Regions from separate parts of the Paenibacillus sp. FSL L8-0644 genome, predicted to be linked through region 3. Evidence: predicted binding sites of a transcription regulator. Region 3 holds the regulator's gene; each other region holds the start of a gene.
The links. Region 3 encodes LexA, which represses DNA repair genes until DNA is damaged. Its sites were predicted from a motif close to CGAACATATGTTCG; they were not measured.
Positions count from the first base shown of each region.

Region 1: recA (recombinase RecA) is a predicted target of LexA. The motif match lies at 3,467-3,480, and genes of this name have one in related genera.
Region 2: NSS94_RS15540 (YolD-like family protein) is a predicted target of LexA. The motif match lies at 3,628-3,641, and genes of this name have one in related genera.

Region 1 covers NZ_JBBOYN010000001.1:2,302,925-2,308,592, reverse strand. The annotation lists gene rny (ribonuclease Y) at 1-1,016, opposite strand, end outside; gene NSS94_RS10610 (regulatory protein RecX) at 1,391-2,140, opposite strand; gene recA (recombinase RecA) at 2,336-3,397, opposite strand; gene NSS94_RS10600 (competence/damage-inducible protein A) at 3,639-4,907, opposite strand; gene pgsA (CDP-diacylglycerol--glycerol-3-phosphate 3-phosphatidyltransferase) at 5,003-5,590, opposite strand.
Region 2 covers NZ_JBBOYN010000001.1:3,433,811-3,439,478, forward strand. The annotation lists gene NSS94_RS15520 (serine hydrolase domain-containing protein) at 1-1,102, shown strand, start outside; gene NSS94_RS15525 (hypothetical protein) at 1,280-1,546, opposite strand; gene cysK (cysteine synthase A) at 1,864-2,802, shown strand; gene NSS94_RS15535 (hypothetical protein) at 2,908-3,087, opposite strand; gene NSS94_RS15540 (YolD-like family protein) at 3,241-3,588, opposite strand; gene NSS94_RS15545 (serine hydrolase domain-containing protein) at 4,451-5,668, opposite strand, start outside.
Region 3 covers NZ_JBBOYN010000001.1:2,968,088-2,973,755, reverse strand. The annotation lists gene tet (Tet(L)/Tet(K)/Tet(45) family tetracycline efflux MFS transporter) at 79-1,407, shown strand; gene NSS94_RS13300 (GNAT family N-acetyltransferase) at 1,629-2,168, opposite strand; gene NSS94_RS13295 (hypothetical protein) at 2,399-2,539, opposite strand; gene NSS94_RS13290 (hypothetical protein) at 2,580-2,744, opposite strand; gene NSS94_RS13285 (hypothetical protein) at 2,980-3,282, opposite strand; gene lexA (transcriptional repressor LexA) at 3,566-4,192, opposite strand; gene NSS94_RS13275 (LysM peptidoglycan-binding domain-containing protein) at 4,380-4,748, shown strand; gene NSS94_RS13270 (DUF896 domain-containing protein) at 4,857-5,063, shown strand; gene NSS94_RS13265 (hypothetical protein) at 5,184-5,668, shown strand, end outside.

The DNA.
Region 1 (5,668 bases), 670 kb from region 3:
TATGCAACTTCCATCGAGTGCTTTAATACGTTCTGTCCGTAACTCGTACGGAACTTAAGACGTCCCAAGATCTTGATCAAATCCGGATGTAAGCTATGCACGCCCACCTCAAAGGTGGCCTGCTCACCATATTCACGGATTCGTTCGTCCACCTCTTTACGGGATTTTTCCACCATCTCTTCAATACGAGCCGGATGTATCCGTCCGTCCGCTACGAGCTTTTCAAGCGCAGTACGCGCAATCTCTCTACGAATCGGATCAAATCCGGACAAAATAACAGCTTCCGGCGTATCATCAATAATGAGGTCAATTCCTGTAAGGGTTTCAAGTGCACGGATATTACGGCCTTCGCGCCCGATAATCCGGCCTTTCATTTCTTCGTTCGGCAATGTGACGACAGAAACCGTCGTTTCTGCTACATGATCTGCCGCACAGCGTTGGATGGCCAGTGTGATGATTTCACGAGACTTTTTGTCCGCTTCTTCTTTGGCCTGCTGTTCAATTTCTTTAATCATCTGAGCTGTTTCATGACGAACTTCCTGCTCTACGTTGGTCAGAATAATACTTCTTGCATCCTCCATCGTCAGATTGGAAATACGCTCCAACTCAGTTACCTGACTCTTGTAAATCAAATCAATTTGCTGCTGGGTTTCATCGATTCGTTTCTCTTTGTTGGCCACCTGTTCTTCTTTGCGTTCCAGCGATTCCAATTTTTTATCCAGCGATTCTTCTTTTTGCAGCAATCTTCGTTCCTGTCGTTGAATTTCATTGCGACGTTCACGAGTTTCTTTTTCAGCTTCGGCACGGATGCGGTGAATTTCATCTTTCGCTTCCAATACCGTTTCCTTCTTCAGCGCTTCTGCCTCTTTTTTCGCGTTCTCCACGATTTGCGCGGCAGCTTCTTCCGCACTGGAGATCTTAGCTTCTGCAATAGATTTGCGAATAAAATAACCAATCCCGAACCCAAAGAATAACGCGGCTACAGCAACGAGAACGAACCAGATCGCAGTCATCATACTGTTCACCTCCCCGTTGGTTCCTCCAAGGCATTCCTTGGGACTTTTTGCAATTGTCACATTTACTTTGATCGTCAAACTAAGATAACGACACAAGGTCGTTTCATTTCATATGCACATGCTTTCACATGTACAATTCCGCCTGGCATAGCGGCATCACTTGTTATTTGGCGATGAGAACTCACCGGTGGATTCCGCTTTTTTGGAAGGAAAAAGGGCGTTCCACAAGTATCGTTTCATATATATTTTATTATTTGACAAATGGCATTGTCAAGGGAATGCAAACATTAGTAGAGTACCATGCAGCTTTCCATGTAATAACTAGCTCATCCTATCCGTTCATACTAGCCCAAGGTTCAGCAGCCGTTTGGCAATTATTCCTCCCACTGCAACAATTCCTCGTCATCTGAAGCAGCGTCATGCTCGGCCGCAGTGAGATGATTGACCACTCGGCGTGTCATATCCCCCGAATATCCGCGTCTCATGAGAAAAGGGTAGGTTTTCCTTTTTTTCTCCATTATATCACCACGTACCTGATTCCATTTCTTACGTCCGATCGTCAAAGCACTCTCCCACTCCTCATTATCGGTGATTTCACCTAACGCTTCCCCAATAGAGGCTTTAGAGATGCCTTTCTGACGGAGTTCTTGCCTAACCCACATCTTCCCCTTACGTTGGCTAGTTATACGCTGCCTTGCCCATTGGCGGGCGTACAAATCATCATCCACGAGTTGCTCCCTTTCCAGTCGGACCATTACTTCGTCAATAACAGACTGATCCAGTTCTTTTTGCACCAAACGCTGGGCAATTTCCTGACGTGTGCGAGGCTTTCGCCCCAAATATCGAAGCGCGAGTACATAGGCCTGTTGCTTTTCATCTGCCAGAACAATATCTTCCAGTTCTTTTTTGACGAATGACGTTCCTTTGAACATATTGTACTTGATCATTACATCTTCTAATACAGACAATGAATACGGGCCAAAATGAATGATATAGCGTCCACGTTTGCGTCCCTGTCCCTGCTCTACCCTAGTAATCATCAATTCCTCATGATCCGGAAAAAGAGAAATCTCTTGTTGCTTATTTGCTTCCGCAGAATATTCATCTTCATCGTCCAACTGCAATATGTTTCCCTCACTTTGAAATTCACGAAAGCAGTCTTTGGACAACTGCTACGCAAAAGTTAGATTCCGCTGACAAAGCAGCTTTAATTGATGCAAAAATGCCCTGCACAACTGTGCAGGGCATCAGAATCATGCTATTCAACCGGATTGTGCCATAACCCTGGCTCCAGTTCACAAATCAGGATTCACCAAGCTTTATTCAAGCTCCAACAATTCCTGTTCTTCCTTGGCTTGCTGTGCCAACTCTTCTTCTGTAGGCGGAGCAACCGTCGTAATCAAATTGCTTGCCACCCGAATTTTTTGCTCGATCGTACTAGCAATGTTCGGATTTTCCTTCAAAAATTGCTTCGCATTCTCACGTCCCTGACCAAGGCGCTCACCTTCGTAGGAATACCAAGCTCCACTCTTGTCGACAATGTCATGCTCCGTACCGATATCGATCAAGCTACCTTCTTTGGAAATGCCCTCACCGTACATAATGTCCACTTCAGCCTGACGGAATGGAGGGGCAACTTTATTCTTCACGACTTTAATACGTGTGCGGTTACCCACAATGTCGTTACCCATTTTCAAACTTTCAATACGACGAACATCCAAACGTACCGTAGAGTAAAACTTCAAGGCACGTCCACCTGGTGTTGTTTCAGGGTTACCGAACATAACACCTACTTTTTCACGTAGCTGGTTAATAAAAATAGCAATAGTTTTCGATTTGTTAATGGCTCCAGACAGCTTACGCAATGCCTGCGACATCAGACGTGCTTGAAGACCGACATGGGAATCTCCCATTTCGCCTTCAATCTCTGCCTTCGGCACAAGTGCCGCTACGGAGTCAACAACTACAATGTCTACTGCTCCACTACGTACAAGGGCTTCGGCAATCTCAAGCGCCTGCTCTCCTGTATCTGGTTGCGATAGTAACAACTCATCAATATTGACACCCAGCTTGCTTGCATACGACGGATCAAGCGCATGCTCGGCGTCGATAAAGGCGGCTTGTCCGCCTGTTTTTTGCACCTCTGCGATAGCGTGAAGAGCTACTGTCGTTTTACCGGATGATTCCGGTCCGTATATTTCAATAACCCGGCCTCTTGGAAAGCCGCCCGTTCCTAACGCAATATCCAAAGCAATCGAACCACTGGGGATCGTTTCCACTTGCATGTGGGTAGACTCACCCAACTTCATAATGGAACCTTTACCAAATTGCTTTTCTATTTGACGGAGCGCCATATCCAGCGCAGCACGACGATCTGACAATAAACTCACATCCTTCATTGTTTGTACTTTAATAATACCTTGTTTTGACACGCTTGCCAAGCATTTTTTCGAACATACATTCGTTTTTTTATTCACACAGCTCTCTTCTGTAATTACACCTGTCTCTTAAAACAAAAAAAGAACCGCTGGCAAAAGGCTTTGCAACGGTTCTTCCGATAAGGTGATTATATCATGAATATCTATCTAAAACAACTCTACGACCCACACTGTACATAGATGATTAAGAGAGTTTCTCGTTCTCTACCAGCCTGCGCCACAATCTGTACAGAATCGCTTTGACTGATCGCAGTCGGATTGTTTCGCGGTTACCACTCAGTCTCAGTTCATGTACTTCCGTTTCCTTGTCGCGTTCAGCAATGCCAATATACACTAGACCGACTGGCTTACGTTCGGAATACCCAGGTCCGGCTACACCAGTAACTGAAAGTCCAAAATCGCTGTCCATGATCATTCTCGCCTGCTCTGCAAGCACAAGGGCCACTTCCTTACTCACTGCACCTGGCGCTTGATCCCCCTCTAAATAATCACAAGGCACGTTGAGTAATTTCATCTTCATTTCATTGGAATAGCACACGATGCCACCTTGAAACATAGTAGCACTGCCAGGTATAGAAGTGAGGTGTTCCATCAGCAGTCCACCTGTACAGCTTTCTGCCGCACTCACAGTGAGTCCGCGATTGGCCATTAGATCTACGATAACCTTCTCCAGCGTAACATCTTCGCTTGCATACATAAATTCCGAAAGACGCTGCTGAATTTCTACTTCCGTAGCCGTCAGCTTAATCAATGCTTCACTTTCGCTGGCCGCCTTGGTGGATATACGGATCGTGACTTCCCCTTCCTTGGCATAAGGAGCAATCGTGGGGTCTGTCTGGGATTGGATCAGATCTAACAAACGGGTTTCAAGAGCTGACTCACCAATCCCTGCAAATTTTAGCATTTTTGAATAAATTGGCATTTCCTCACCGCTCAATGCCTGCTGAAGCAACCAAGGTTTGGCCTGGTTTGCAAACATCGGTTTGAGTTCCTTAGGAGGTCCAGGCAAAACTACATAAAATTTACCATCCTGTGCAATTGCGTCGCCCACAGCTAGCCCTGTCTCATTTTCAAGCGGAGTAGCACCTTCAATAGAAAGCGCCTGCCGGCGGTTATTTTCGGTCATTTCTACCCCACGGTTACGAAAAAATTGATCTAGCTTGTCCATTGCAAGACGATCTATGTGCAATTTTCGCCCCAATACAGACGCTATCGCATCTTTCGTCAAATCATCCTGGGTCGGTCCCAGACCGCCAGAAAATAAAATAATATCCGCACGCTTCTGAGCAATTCTTATGGCTTCCTGAAGCCGATCTATGTTATCGCCAACCACAGTCTGAAAATATACATCGATTCCAATTGTAGCCAACTCTTGTGACAAATATTGAGCATTTGTATTCACTATTTGTCCGAGCAATAACTCTGTTCCTACCGCAATTATTTCAGCTTTCATCAATTCTTCCTCCTGTACTGCGAATATGATGGGAATTATATAAAGAAACAGCAATAAGTTTAGTCCCTATTGCTGTTTCCATAAAATTTATACTGTTAAACCTTGGAGGAGCTCAGCAAATGGATATTTTTCACGAAATAATCAATACCCGAATAAATGGTGATCAACACCGCTGCCCATATCGCTATTAAATCAAACGGTATACCAAGAAAAACAAACGGGAAATTATTAATGAGCAGCGCTACTATAGCAACAATCTGAATGATCGTCTTTAATTTGCCCCAATTGCTTGCAGCAACCACAGACCCATCCAGCAAGGCAATCTGACGCAGCCCCGTAACCGCAAACTCACGGCTAACAATCACAACAACAATCCACGAATCAATTTTCCCCATTTCTACCAAGGAAACCAAAATGGCGGTTACCAAAAGCTTATCAGCAAGGGGGTCCAACAGCTTGCCCAAATTGGTGACCATATTATTTTTACGTGCCAAATACCCGTCAAGACCGTCCGTGCTGGCTGCTACAAGGAAAATGATAGCCGCAATCAGCTGATTATACGGCAGCTTGAAAGCTCCGATCTCAATCGGTGGCGGATAAAAATCAAAGTCCACCAGCAAAGCCAGCATCATCACCGGGATAAGGCAAATCCGCGTTATTGTAATTCTGTTGGGTAAATTCACAACACACTCTCCCCTGATTATCGTACTTGATTACAAATGGCAGTTTTCGGATTAAATTCAACCCTATGTAAATCGCTT
Region 2 (5,668 bases), 470 kb from region 3:
TTTTATGCTTGCTCATATGAACATGGACCATTCCTTAAAATATTCGCTGTTCAACATGAAGGAAACCTTGCGAGAAATGCACGAGGCTTCGTATACCCACTATCCCGAGCTTCCGGGGAATGCCCACGGCTTTTGGGAACGGTTTGCGGGAGATTATCGTGTTATCGAGCACGGTGGAAATACAGATTCATTCTCCTCTCTGGTCTCTATCGTGCCAGATCAAAACTTTGGGATCAGTATTCTGACTAATGCGGAAAATGAAATGTCCGGGGCGAGAAGCGAACTCATTGACCTGTTTGTCGGGGGTTCCCACGCTACTCCGCAAGCGGACAGCACGTTGAAGCATAGCGCGGATGTGGAGGGAAAATACCGTTCTGCTCGCGCAGTATCATCTGGTATATTGAAGCTTATACCCGTATTATCCAATGCGGAAGAAGTGGTCACAGCCAACGGAAATGGTGGAATCACTCTGAGTATTCCATCCATGAATATTAATGTTGATTATGTAGAAACCAAACCCTATTTTTTTGAACGCGTGACTCCCGGGAGCACTCCTTATGATCACGCGGGCCTAAACATCAGCCGTCTTTTTTTCTTAACCAATGCCGATGGTAAAGTGACGCAGTTGTCATATGGAGTGATCGATGACCAATTGCCGATATCCTTCCTGCAAACATCCATCTTCAGTTATATTCTGGTCGGGGGATGCAGTATTTGGTTTGCGCTTGGGTCTATTTTCGGTATTATTGGATGGCTGCGGAAGCTCAAGGACGCAAGAAAGCAGAAGAGTGCTTCACGGCTTCCCTTGCCTGACAGTGTAACCGTAATACCCTTGCTGGGTCTGCTTGTGATCGTCAATCTCATTGCTTCAAGCATACAATTGATAGGCGACCCCTATCAGCCTATGTCCAATTTCAATTTCAATATTATCCTTTTCTGGGTACTTGGGCTTGCCTTTGTACCGGCTGCCTATCTTGCTGTAAGAAAATGTAACGTTTCGGAGGCTACATTGTTAAGAAAGGTATACACCGCGACGCTGATTCTTTCGTTTTTAGCTATTTCGTTTTTCTTGTATTCCTATAATTTCTATTTTTTTGCATAGATCTACTTAATTTTATCCTTTTTATAGCATAGATAGCCTCCACGATATATTTCGAGTCGAAACATAGAAAAGGCCGTCAATAGACGGTCTTTTTTGTATTCTCTTCTCTATGAACACTCTTATTCAAATTTCATAAACTACTAGTGTAGCAAATATGTCTACAGAAAGAGGGTTAATTCAAATGAAACCAAAGAAAAGTGGAAAAGGCGTAGCCCCTGTCATATCCTCCCGCACTTTCTCAATCTCGGGAAATTCAAGAACTGTTTCCAGAGATTTAGTGTTCCGTGTTACAGCAGAGGATACCTTTGCCACAATTCTTTTAGATGATGTATCGATATCCTTATTAAGAACATAAATTACTTCGTATTGTAGGCATTTAGTCGTAAGCTCTCGCAAGAGCAACTTGATGGCGCGAATTGATACACCGTAAGCTTGCCAAAACAAAAACGCCTCCCCGTATGTTAACGGTGAGGCAGAAGGATTAATTCCTTACTGCTCTTTTTGCCTTCTACTAAATACAAATTCGTTATCCGCCGACCACTAGGTTAGCGGGTAAAAGGATACACTGTATACATTCTTAATGACTCTCAGGTTCTGAATAAGCTTGGACTACTTTTTTATGAGTAGTACCTTAGGTTTAAACTGTTCCATCCGTTCCCGCTCCTCACTATGAATTAACAGAACATGGTTATGAAGAAAAATTCGTGATAATATCTATGTCATAGTAAGTAGATATGAATTAATTGTTTGGAGGGATAATTTTGACTAAAATTCACCAAAAGTTGACTGAATTAATTGGAAATACTCCTTTGCTAGCACTGTTGAACTACAGCCAAATCCAAAATATTGAGGCAAACGTGGTAGCTAAGTTGGAATATTTCAATCCGGCTGGTAGCGTTAAGGACCGCATTGGATATGCTATGATTAAAGACGCTGAGGAGAAAGGCTTAATCAATAAAGACTCCGTTATTATCGAACCAACAAGTGGAAATACTGGAATCGGACTTGCATTTGCAGCTGCGGCTCTTGGATATAAACTTATAATTACACTTCCTGAAACGTTTAGTATCGAACGTCGCAAGCTTTTGACTGCGTTCGGTGCTGAGCTTGTGTTAACACCGGGATCCGAGGGGATGAAAGGCGCTATCAAGCGTGCTGAACTATTGGCTGCCGAAACACCAAACTCTTTCATACCACAGCAGTTTAGCAATCCTGCCAATCCAGAAATCCACCGCAAAACTACAGCTGTAGAAATCTGGCATGATACGGATGGCGGTGTAGATATTTTTATTGCGGGCGTAGGTACAGGTGGGACTATTTCGGGCGTTGGCCAGGGATTGAAGGAACGAAAACCTTCTGTAAAAGTGATAGCCGTCGAACCGTTCGATTCACCAGTGCTGTCTGGGGGTACTCCAGGTTCACATCAACTACAAGGACTCGGTGCTGGTTTCATTCCAAATAACTTTAATGAAGAATATGTGGATGAGGTTTTCAAAGTTAAAAACGAAGATGCATTTGAAACTGCACGCCTGCTTGCCAAAACAGAAGGGCTGCTTGTTGGTATTTCTTCTGGGGCTGCGGTTTATGCAGCAACACAAATTGCGAAGCTTCCAGAAAACAAAGGCAAGACGATCGTGGTCATATTACCTGATACAGGTGAGCGTTATTTGTCCACTCCGCTTTTCTCAGACGTAGAATAATAACAAAAGAGACAGGAATCCCGCTGCCTCTTTTGTTAATTTTCCAAGTACACAAGCAAGAGCGCATAGAATTGTTTCATTAACCTGAATTGATTTCTTTCTTCGCTAGCGGTCCATTTTTTGCACAACAAATGGACCGTTAGCGAAGAAAAAGTTACCTTGGCCCAGCCCGATGTTGTTGTAGCTCATCAGGCTTTTTCTGTAAAAGTGAGCTTCTCCGTAGTAGTTTTGTACCACTCTGTAAGCCTCTTTCTTTAACTTGATGCGGGTGTAGCGCATCGTCATCAGGAAGTCTTCGATTGCGATATGAGGATTGATCTGCTCAGCTAAAACACTAGCATCAAATGCTCCTAGAAAGACTTCGGCTGAATTGTCGTAGATAAGGCAGCTGAGACATTTCTTGTTTGTTGAATAACATCAGTAGAATATTTACTACCCTTAGATTTTTGCTAAATACTTGCTGAAAATGATATCCTCCAAATTGATCCAACTAAAATCATCCTCGCCACGAAACAGTTTCACTTCCCTGCGAGCAGTATTTATAGACGTGATTACACCTGTGAGTTCTTCGTCATCGAACGGGCTAAAAACCACTAGTGTTATAGGTTGACGTGTGTTGTAGGACTCTATAAGCGCTTGCTCGATCAACTGGACTTCCTGATCGTCGAGTTCCGGCTTGCCTCTCCGCTGACGGTCTTTCATGAGTTTTAAGTATGCTTCCTTGTGTTCTGGTATGATAATCCTGCTGCTTTCCCATAAGCTGTTACCTTCTAATTTTTTCGACATGTATGTAGCCTCCTGATGTATTATGTAGAAATTATATTCCGAACATACGTTCTAGACAAGGCTTTTTGTATACCGAATCCAAAACTTTTGTCCTAGAAAAATATTCCTAGGTCTGATAGACTAGACGAAAATACAAAATCAGAGGGATAAAATGAAAATTTTGGAGCATTAAAATTGGCTAACCACCGCATATTCACCTGGTTAGATCAACTTTTGAATAATGATTAAGTTTCTTTCCCTCAAATTCATCTCCTATATTGTCCCATACGATTGTATCGACATTATTCCATGCATCTTTCGAATTGTCATACCGCTAGTCTCCATAAAGTAAGTTTTAGACGGACTTTGAAATTGGAACAGTGACAACCAGTACGAGAAGATAATGTCCTAGACTGTCGCTGTTCCATTGAACTAACGTATCCCGTTAGCGGAATAACATATACGAAATTCTGATATTTTTGTACAATAGTCTTAATGTTTGATTTTCCTTGAAGTCTTTTTTAAATAGAAATTGTAGTCTGGTGCAATGTGTAGGTTAGTAATATTACGTTGTCTATACCTACTATGTATTTCTAAAAATCCATATATCTCTTCTTATTCTCTATATCGAATTTGCGTCTAACCTATTTTACGATTTTGGCGGTAAACCATCTGTTGGCGGGAGTGGTAAAGAAGTCGATAGTAGAGCTTGACCGACCGAATATAAAATACGCCGTCGTTATGCCCCTCGTGCATCTTATCTATTTTGAGGTCGTTTTATTCTGAATGCGGACATATGTGTCTTGATTGCATGAAACGACGGTTAATCACAGCAGAAACCGACATCCGCCCTCAAATAAAGGACGCGATGTCGGCTTTAAACTTAACGGCCAAACTCCTTATTGATTATTTTATTGTGAGCAGGCTCCACTTCCGGAGCTACCGAATTGATGCACGTTACCAAAATATGCTGCCCGCCTAGAGATCCGAAGGCTCTCGATTCAAATCCGAAAGTACCGCCAGCATGCCCCCAGTATGATTGCCCGTCAGCTGTTTTTATTTCATAAATCCCTAGTCCAACTTTACCTATAGGTGAATCTACTGTCGTGAGCATCTGGTCCATTATCTCTTGATTTAGAAGCTTTCCGCCCAACAGCGCACTGAAGAAGGTGGTCAAATCTTTGGTTGTTGAGACTATGTCTCCGGCTGCATTTGCCCATGATTGATTCATCTCTGTTAAATCATACAAATGACCCGATCTGTCCATATTATATCCTGTGGCATGCTTACCTGGAATATCGTGACTATTTTCCATTACAAATGTCCCTGTCATCCCGAGCGGTTCGATCAACCGTTTCCTGATCTGCTCCGCATACGTCTCTCCTGTTACCTTCTGAATAATTTGACCGGCTAGTATAGTATTCATGTTCGAATAGTTCCAGCCCTTCCCTGGCGCATATACAGGCGGCTTTGCTAGTCCCATGCTGATAAGCTCGTCGGACGAATAGTAACGGAATGGATTTTGAGGCAAGGTAATATCTCGAAAATCAAGATCAGTATAGCTCGCAAGCCCGCTTGTATGGTTCAATAACTGACGAATCGTAATTTTGTTGCCGTCATACCCATTACCCTTTATGACCCCCGGCAGCCATTTTTCGACCGAATCATCCAGGTTCAATTTTTTCTCCTGAGCCAACTGCAATACAACGGTAGCAGTGAATGTCTTCGTGATGCTTCCAATACGGAATGAAAAATCCGGTTCCACCGGGCGTGGTACTTCGAAACTGGCTGTACCCGTAGCGTAGGACCAGCGTTCCCCATCCTGTAGCCCGCCTGCCACGACACTTGGAACTCTTTTGTTGGTAACTACTTGATCCATGACGCGTTTGACTTCTTCCCGATGCTTTCTTTTCTTTTCTTTCTCGTTGAGTTCTTTTTTGGGTTTTTTTGCGAATTCCGACGATAAAATATTGTCGGTATTGGCAGCTTTATTGATAGCTTGATAAGTTGCCGTCTGACCCTCTGCGTGGACAGTTCCATAGGCCACTGTACCCGCCAATATAGCTATTAAAGTAAGTGCAACTCCTTTTCGAATGGTGAA
Region 3 (5,668 bases):
TGAATGTATCTTGTTTCTGGAGGGTCAAAAGTGAAAACCCCTTATTCACAGTCCGTTTTGAGCTATAACCAAATTTTAATGTGGCTTTGTGTTCTTTCGTTTTTTAGTGTGTTAAATGAAATGGTTCTTAATATCTCTTTACCTGATATTGCTGATGAATTCAATAAGACACCAGCCATTACAAATTGGGTGAATACTGCCTTTATGCTAAGTTTTTCTATAGGAACAGCTATATACGGAAAGTTATCTGATCAGTTAGGTATTAAAAGGTTGCTCCTGTTTGGAATCATAGTGAATTGCATAGGATCATTAATTGGATTTGTGGGACATACTTTTTTTCCAACACTTATCTTGGGACGATTTATACAAGGGATTGGTGCAGCTGCATTTCCTTCACTTGTGATGGTCGTAGTTGCTCGCATATCCCAAAAGAAAACAGGGGAAAGGCAATATGGCCTCATCGGGTCTATCGTAGCAATGGGTGAAGGGATAGGACCGGCTATTGGTGGGGTGATTGCTCATTATATTCATTGGTCTTATTTACTGCTTCTTCCTGTTTTAACGTTTGTAACTGTTCCCTTCCTGATAAAATTATTGAAAAAGGAAGTCATTTCAAAGGGCTCGTTTGACAATGCAGGAATCGTGCTTATATCTCTAGGTATTGTATTGTTTATGTTGTATACAACTTCTTACAGAATTTCTTTTCTGGTGATAAGTGTTCTATTTTTCTTGATCTTTTTAAAACATATCAGACAAGTAACCAATCCTTTTGTTGATTCTTCATTGGGGGAAAATACTGCATTTATGATAGGAATCCTTTGTGGGGGGCTTATGTTTGGTACCGTAGCTGGATTTGTTTCTATGGTCCCTTATATGATGAAAGACGTTCACCACTTAAGTACCGCAATGATTGGCAGTGGAATTATTTTTCCTGGAACGATGAGTGTTATTTTCTTTGGTTTTCTTGGAGGAGCACTTGTTGATAAGAAAGGTTCCTTACATGTGCTAGCAGTCGGCGTTGCATTTCTTGCCGTCAGTTTTTTGGTAGCTGCTTTCTTTATTGAAATGACACCTTGGCTGATGTCTATTATTCTAGTCTTTGTTTTCGGTGGTCTTTCTTTTATTAAAACGGTAATATCCACTATTGTTTCAAGTAGTTTAAAACAAGAAGAAGCTGGCGCAGGAATGAGCTTGCTTAATTTTATAAGCTTTTTATCAGAAGGAACGGGGATTTCAGTTGTAGGAGGCTTATTGTCAATACGTCTTATTCATCAAAAATTTATACCAATCATTAATTTTCCATCTGCTTATTTATATAGCAATATGTTATTGATTTTTTCAGTGGTCATTATAATTAGCGGGATTTTATCTGTTATTGTATATAAACGTTCAGTTTCAGATTCCTGATAAAAGCAAAAAAGGATTACATGCTGAAAATGATCTCATCCTCACGTTTGAAGTAAGTGAATACTCTAAAAATAAATCAAAAGCTCTGCTAACCTTAATTGGTCGGCAGAGTTTTGTGTGCTGATCAGTTTGATTTTACTAGATACGGGAAAAGTAGCAATGCAAAGTGTGCGTACAAGATGGTATTGTTTTTAAATTCGGCCTTATTACAGAAGGATAGGCTAATTTGAATACTTAAACTTATAATACCAAAAAATCGCTTTCTCATGGGCTGTGGAAAAGTTAGAATATAGCATAGTATCAACTCCGCCGATTACAAAGTTATTTTTAGCATAGAATCGACAAGCTAAAATATTCACATCCTGTGTTTCAAGCATAAGGCCAACAAGATTATTCTGCTTAGCCCACTCGGTTGCTTTACTCAATAAGGCTGCTCCGATTCCCTTGTGTCTCGAGTCTTTAGCAACGGCAATATCCTCAATTAGAGCATAGCCATTCCAATTAGTACAAAGTTTAATTTTCCCAACACAGTCGTTCTCATCATAATATAAAAAAATAGATTTTCCTTGTTCATTAATATAACTGATATCGACGTCATCATCCTCATACTGTTTAAAATATGGTTCGGGAAAACTTTCTTCTATATATGTCCAATTGTTGTTCTCGTATTTAGGTATAATCCTTCCGGACACAATAAAGCCGTTATTCTCATTTGACTTCTTAAAATCCCCCATATTTGAAAGTGACATTTTAATTATCATGGCTTGTCTCCTCCTGGTTTAATTTCTCTATGCACATTATTCTAAAAGAGAACCACGTTTTCCTATCTGTTAGATTTATAAAAAGTGTAAAATGGTAGCGACTGTTCAACTATGTGTGATATTTTAGATCCCCCTCCGTTTGCTTAAATGATTCATAGCAGTAGTTAGGTGTGCTATTTAACACAAAAAAGCAGGAAGAATTCCTCCCGCTTTTTGCATGGAAACAATTATTAACGTCTGCGTTGTCTATCGTTTACGCTAAACAAATTAACAGCCAGTGCGTTACCTCTTGCACGCGCAGTGGCTCTTTGATTGGAACGGATGTTCAATCTTCTTCTTCTTAAATCACGTCTGCAATGTCTTCTGCTCATAATATCACCTCCCTTCAAGAAATGAAGGTGCGGTTGAATCTTAGTGGCGTTTATGCTTACGCTTGGAAATTTTGATATTCAAGGCATTGGTTGCTAGTGCATTTCCGCTTCCTGTTTTAGCAGCTGCGGCTTGAAAGACTTTAACGACCAGATATCTGTTTTTCCCGATGCGATGCTTATACGTTTTAACTCTATTTCTGATCATCTGCATATCTCCTTTGCTTAGTTCTGCTATATATATATGTCAATTGTGATAGTAATGTATCAGCATAAATCTATTAGAAGCAAAAAGAAGCTAGTACCTATATCCCTAAAGGTTAACAAAAAAACTCATGCGAACCTGTCTTCGCCTTTTCAACTTTACGTTGCAGGAGATTTTACAGGCAGGTCGGCATGAGTCTAATGTGTAGAATAAAGATAATATGCAGTTTGTATGAAAATTATTTACTATTAAGGGTGTTAAGTTTTTTTTCGTAGTACGCCTCTTGGGCAAGAATATGATTCAGTTGTTCTGAGAGCTGTTTATATTCTTGGCTGGCCTCTGGGTAATTATTTCTTTCGGAAATTACAGCTTCAAGTTGCTTTTCTAAATACCTGAAATGGATGGGTATTTGTATGTACTGAATACGATCGTAGGTTGTTATGTGTGATTTCTCTTCTGCATACAAATGATCCATTGTTGGAACTGCACAGCTTACGACGATAAATATCATAACAAACGCTGAAATTATTATTTTTTTCATTTAATTCCTCCTACAGAGCTATGAGTAATTAATATACCATATTTAGCTAAAAGAAAGAAAGATCTATTAGTTTTGCCCATAACAGTATAGCTGTTCAAGATCAGTGGGGGATTATTTGAGATGATGAGGCTGATTTTATAGTAGATACAATAGGAATAGGTTGCAAAAAGGAAAGAATAGTTGTGAGATACATAGTAAGCATAATAACAATACAAAACCGGCTTGCCCTAGGCAGCCGGTTTTGTATTAGGGGATAGAATAACGGGGAAGGAAGAACGAGAAATCAGTGGAAGTCCCGGAAGAGTCCTACAACTTTGCCCAAAATACTGACGTGTGTCAGACGAAGCGGTTCAAAGGCTGGATTTTCAGGTTGAAGCCGGATATGATCTTTTTCTTTGTAGAAGGTTTTAACTGTAGCTTCGTCTTCATCTGTCATAGCTACAACAATATCGCCATTATCAGCGGTCTGCTGCTGACGTACGATTACATAGTCTCCGTTAGCAATCCCAGCCTCAATCATGCTTTCGCCTACAACAGATAACATGAATATTTTATCCTCACCAACAAAGTGTTGGGGAAGAGGAAAGTAATCTTCAATATTTTCTGTCGCCGTAATAGGAAGACCAGCGGTTACTTTGCCGACGACGGGGACACGACTAATGGAGTAATTAATCAAGTTGCTGTTATCCGATTCGTCTTGACCGAGTAACTCAATAGCCCGTGGTTTTGTAGGATCGCGGCGAATGAGTCCTTTTTTCTCTAAACGATCCAAATGACCGTGAACCGTAGAACTGGAGGCCAATCCGACAGCCTCGCCTATTTCGCGTACAGAAGGGGGGTATCCCTTTAGACGCACTTCATTGCGGATAAATTCAAGAATGGCCTGCTGGCGGCTCGAAATCTTAGACATACCGTATCAACCCCATTTAGTAACGTTTGGGAAAATTATAGCATAGAACCTCCGTTCGTACAAACATAAGTTCTAAATAATCCCTAAAAATAATTGCGAACTTTTGTTCTCTTTTCTATTGAACAAAACAAACGTTCGTGTTATATTGTGAAAACATAAGAACAAACGTTTGGAGGACACAACCATGATGAAATATAGCACCTATCAAAGTATTTTTCCAATGAATATAGAAAATTTACAGGAGACCCGAAAAGAGGGTAGGGCGCGTTATATGCAGATTATTACCCATACTCTTTTACTTAAGCTTCTTATTATAATGATTGTTGCTTGGATTGCAGGAGCAGGTGTACTTACGGTTTTCGCGGCTCCTTCAGCTTCCAAGGAAGAAGTGACTAAACTGACAGTACAACCTGGGGATACGTTGTGGCAGATTGCCGCGAATCATAAACCGGAACGAATGGATACACGGGTATATATAGAAGGAATTGTGCGGATTAACGGTTTAGAGGATCGGGGAGTGCAGGCAGGTCAGGTACTCAAGCTTCCTGACTTATGATCTATAGACTATTAGAGCTTGTCAGGGAGCGTAATGCGGGAGCCTTGACAAGCTCTTTTCTACATGTCAAAGTGTATTATATCTTTGCTTTTATGGAGGGGACACAATTTGAATATAGACAGCTTGGTACAGCGCATTAATGAATTAGCGCGCAAAGCAAAATCCGAGGGATTAACAGAAGAGGAAACCACAGAACGTGCCAACCTTCGGGAAATTTATTTAGGTAACATTCGCCGTAATTTTCGGCAGCAGCTAGAAACGATTGAATTTGTGGACGATGATACATCGAAGGGAAATGACGGGCTGAAGCATTAATGTTGTTAAAGCGCCCAAGCCTGCAATTTGCCTTTTGTTTTAGGTACCTCTCATGGTATCTATATAGATCAGCTTTGAGGCAATTGTTTTAATGTAATATATCTGGGAAGGAATTGAGAGATGGCCCGATCATTTGAAAGAAAAGTACGCAAAAACACAGCGCATTTAAATAAATCGCGCAAAAAGCAAGGTATTCAAACCATTAGCGGCGCAGGTTCTGCAATGGATATTTTCCGTGGACGTAACATTACTGTGCCAATTATGCTGGCTGGTCTTTCTGTATTGTACATGCTTATGAGTTACTTTTTGACTAAGACCGGTATGCAAGGGATGGATTGGCTTGTATTCGGCCTGTACTTGATGCTGGCTGTTATCTTTTTTATCCGTCGTCCTTATCTGAAAGTGGGAAAGGATACTCTCTATATGCTGAAAGGTGGTAGGGAACGTCCAATGACCGCTGGGGACATGAAAGCCATCAAGATTGAAAAGGGTTACGTAACCGTTGAAAGAAAAGGTAAGGGTGGTAATTTTATTTTCACAAAATCATTAGGTCGCTATGACACGGATGCCATTGCAGAGCGACTTGAGAAGTTTGCGCTATCCAA